2 regions of the Pseudoalteromonas sp. Angola-30 genome follow, and region 1 is predicted to be linked to the other one. Evidence: riboswitches for the same ligand, from Rfam matches in the RefSeq annotation. Region 1 holds a riboswitch; the other holds the start of a gene.
What was found. A riboswitch is a leader RNA that binds a small molecule or an ion and turns the genes downstream of it on or off. The one in region 1 is predicted to bind lysine.
Positions count from the first base shown of each region.

Region 2: linked by a shared signal. The riboswitch ahead of lysC (lysine-sensitive aspartokinase 3) and the one ahead of dapA (4-hydroxy-tetrahydrodipicolinate synthase) in region 1 are both predicted to bind lysine.

Region 1 covers NZ_JAQREI010000009.1:69,176-71,380, reverse strand. The annotation lists gene PSH54_RS12660 (protein adenylyltransferase SelO) at 1-121, opposite strand, end outside; gene PSH54_RS12655 (DNA-3-methyladenine glycosylase I) at 124-828, opposite strand; lysine riboswitch at 1,023-1,219, shown strand; gene dapA (4-hydroxy-tetrahydrodipicolinate synthase) at 1,348-2,205, shown strand, end outside.
Region 2 covers NZ_JAQREI010000007.1:201,172-203,376, forward strand. The annotation lists gene PSH54_RS11510 (hypothetical protein) at 1-843, opposite strand, end outside; lysine riboswitch at 1,134-1,306, shown strand; gene lysC (lysine-sensitive aspartokinase 3) at 1,383-2,205, shown strand, end outside.

The DNA of each region.
Region 1 (2,205 bases):
TATTAAACTGCTGTGCTAACGCTTCGTTCCACAAAAGTAATTGCGCAGCAGCAACGCTTGATGGACTGTCCTCTATAGCGAAGTTATCTGCTATATCAGTGTATCTTGGCACTAGTTTCATGGTTAATCCTCTGTTTGTTGGCTTATGCCTACGCGATTGTCGCCCACGCTGTAAGCCACAATTAAGCTAAGTTCTTGCAGGCTCAAACCACTTTGCTTTTGCATTTCGTTAAAAAACGCCTGTGCGGCAGTGAGTGATTTTTTAGTTTGCAGACCGCCATCTATAATTTTGTGCGCTCTTAGGTAACTTTCCACATCTCGCGAAAGTAAAAAAGTATCTTTACCAAGCGCTCTCAAGGCATACGGGCCAGTATTTCCACCCAAACGGGCGCCGTGTTTTTTTAAATATGTCCATAAACCAATAATGTCATCGCTTGGCCAGTTAGCTACAAACTTGCTAAAACTGCCATGTTCCTGAGCTATTTCGTGGATCATGTAGGCATTTTCAGGAATTGTTTTTACCTTTTTATAATTACGAATAATGCGCTCATCAGTTGCTTTTTGCTCTAGCATATCGGGCGGCATCATAAGTAATTTATCAACACTAAACTGCCAAAAAACCTCTCTAAAACCTGGCCATTTACTGTTTATTACCGACCAGTAAAACCCGCTTTGAAATACTTTACGGGTAAACTCTTCAAGCCAATCGTCGTCACTTAATGCGCTTAATGCTTTTTTAGATAAGGGTTTTGCGAGTAATAACTTAAGCATTTTTTCAGAACCTTTTCGCTCTACTGCTCGCTTATAAATATCGCTAAATTTTTCCATACTTATTAAATACCTCATCACTGCTCATAGGGTTAGTTTACGAGAAAAGCAGCTAATACGTAACCACCCACATTTTCGATGAACTAATCTGTATCCTGCAACTTGACACCTAGACGGCTAAAATGTTTTAATCGCCGCAATTACCCTATTTAAATTGTATTTTGTTAAACCTTTTGCGGTTAAACAAAATACAAAGGGCTAGAAGAGGTGCGTTATTCAGGTAGCGTATGTTAGGAGCGCAAACTCCAGTGAGCATATGTGAGGGGAATACCGCCGAGAGGTAAACGCTTTTGCGAAGCAATTACTTCGGGCGACTAGGTTGAATCCTAGCGACTGTCACCAATAGCTGTTTTAGAGCAGCTTATTAGTTTGGTGGAGAGCTTCTGGTCTTAAATAATAAGGCCGTGCGCCCTATTATTTTAAGCCCATTCGCTCTTCGAATACTGTTCGAACGACGTTAATGCGGCTCACATCATACAGCCTCCTTAATATCTCGAACACCTTATAGGTTCGTAAGAGATGATTCACAACTTCAATTTAGACGACTACGCACTGTGGACAGCGCTTGTTACGCCGTTTGATCAACAAGGTAATGTTGACTACGACACGCTCACAACACTTGTTAGCGAACAAGAAGCGGCACACAACGGTATTTTACTGCTCGGTAGCACAGGTGAAGGCTTAGCCCTTACGCTTAAAGAGCAGCAAGGCATTGTTGAGCACGTGTGCCAATTAAAACCCAGTGTACCGCTTATGGTTGCTGTTGGTGGTAGTAATTTGGCCCAACAAAAAGAATGGGTTAGCTACTGTAACCAATTACCTATTCACAGCTACTTATTAGGCTCGCCTCTTTATGCAAAACCAGGGGCTGTAGGTCAAACACATTGGTACGAAAGCTTATTAAACGAAAGCGCGCATCCGTGTATGTTGTACAACGTACCTGGGCGCAGCGGTGTAAGCATTCCTATCGAAACCATTGAAAACTTAAAAGCGCACCCAAAACTGTGGGCTTTAAAAGAAGCCAGTGGCAACATCACCCAATTTGAAGCATACCGACAAGCCGCGCCTAATTTAGCGCTATACAGTGGCGACGATGCACTTATGCCCTACTTTGCCCAAGCAGGTGCAAAAGGCTTAGTTTCGGTTGCGGCCAATGCATGGCCTTTGCAAACACACGAATTTGTAAAGCGCAGCCTAAGCGGTCAACACCCCAATTTATTTGCTCAGTGGACTCGCGCTATCAATAGCCTATTTGCTGTAGCAAACCCTATTCCCGTTAAAGTGCTAATGCACCAGCAAGGGCGTTTAAATAGCCCACTGTTGCGCCCACCTTTAACGCATCTTGAGTTAACGCAAACCGATTGCATTACCACTGCA
Region 2 (2,205 bases), on a different contig from region 1:
CATGTTGTCTACGCCATTTTTACGCACAAGGCCAAGCACTTTTGCTGCCTGGCGGGTAATTAGGTTATTACGGCGTAGCTCTTCGCGCAGTGGCATAAGCATATCGGCACTTTTGCGTAAGCTTTCTCGGCCAACTAAATGCATTTCGAGTATCCGAGTACGCAATTGCTCAAGCATACGTTTGTCGTTGTAGGCTTTGCCTGAGCGTTCAATGTGCTCTATTTGCTTACTTATTTGCTGCTCAATAAGTGTAAAACAGGCATGAAAGTCACCGCGAATATCGACCATTTCAAGCATCGGCTCTATGTATTCGTCAAAGGCTTCTATTACCGCTTTGTAGCGCTTTTGCAAAGATTGCACCGCGTGATCAGATTTAGCTTGCTCAACAATGTTTAAAATAGCGTTTTCGTTGTGCGCGTAAAGCTTCATTATTTTACGTACCCGATCATCCATAATGCGGCTATAGCGGCGTAAATCGTCAAAGTCTTCTATTTCGCCGGCATTATCTAATCGGTTTCCTAGGCGTGCTAAATCATCAACCAAAACGCTAATTTCTTGTGCTAAACCTATGTGTTCTTCTTGTAATAAAAAGGTCGCAAAATCGGCAATGGCGCGGTTTATTTCAAGCTGGGATGATTTAGCCAATGGAATAAGTATATCTTGATTGAGCAAACGATTTGTTTCTTTGTATATGCGCTCGTTTGTCCATGTGGGCTGTTTTTGCTTAATGGCGTTTTGCACGTCTTTGAGGCTAAAGTCGGCCATTTTAAAACGTTTAAATAATAGCTCTAAAACACCCCAATGTTCGCTAAGGGTATTAAGCAGCTTTTTAGCTGGGATCATAATGCGGTGATACATCCTAGTAATGAGTTAACTACGCTTAAAGCAGAGCGTAGTTTTTATATTTTTATAATAAAAAGTACTCGTTATTAACTGGCTTAATTTACACATTTTTTTAGCTGGCGTACAGGCGAGTTACATTAAGCGCTGTAAAAGTAGCCAGCAATGTAAACCTTGGCTAAATTATTCGCGTTATATTAACTAAAACACCTTGACAGCTAGACGTCTAAACGATAACTTTCAAAGCCCCGCTACACAGTGGGGTTTTGTTTTATTAGCCACAGGTTAATACAACATTCAGAAGAGGTGCGATACTTAGGTATTTAATGGTAGGTGACGAACGCCCATAACCATTAAAGAGGGAAGTACTCGCCGAGGAAAACAAGGTTACGTCAACCGTGTTTTTCGGTTTATGGGGCTGAATCCCCAAAACTGTCACCAACTTAGGTGGAGAGCTTCTGGCAGCGGACACATCTTATTTGCATTCCTTTGCCAAGTTCTTCTTGTTTTTTAGCGGTTTGGATACCGCGAAAGGAGACGAAATGACTACCCAATCAGTGCCACAAACAGTATCAGGCGCAAAATCAGATTACATCGTTGCCAAATTTGGCGGAACCAGTGTTGCAAACTTTGAAGCGATGAGTCGCTGTAGCGAAATTATTGTTGCAGATAAAAGCGTACGTATTGTAGCTGTGAGCGCCAGTGCCGGCGTAACTAACCACTTAGTTGCACTGTGCAAACCCGACCTTAGTAAAGAGCAGCGCCAAGAACATATAGATGGCGTATTGGCTATTCAACAGGCTATTTTAGATGAGCTGTCACTTGATGCCGATTTAGCCGTAGGTTTTAACGAGACGTTAAAAGCGTTTCAAACGTTAGCCCTTGAAACACTCACCACTGATCAACAACACGATGAGCTGCTTAGCTTTGGCGAACGTTTATCGTCTTATTTATTTGCTCAAGTGCTGCGCTTAAAAGGCTTAAATGCAGATAGGTTTGATGTGCGCAAAGTGCTTAAAACCGACAGCCAATTTGGTAAAGCAACGCCCGATGTTGCGGCCACTGCACAAGCCACTAAAGATCTGTTAATTCCGTTATTAGATGAGCAAGTAATAGTTACACAAGGGTTTATTGGTAGTGATGAATTTGGCCAAACCACAACGCTTGGTCGTGGTGGCTCTGACTACAGTGCGGCGTTATTAGCAGAGGCTATTAACGCTAAAAGTGTACACATTTGGACCGATGTAGTGGGTATTTTTAGCACCGACCCGCGTTTATGCGCTAAGGCAACGCCAATTGCCCGCTTAAGCTTTGATGAAGCCGCAGAAATGGCGACATTTGGCGCAAAAGTATTGCACCCTGCGA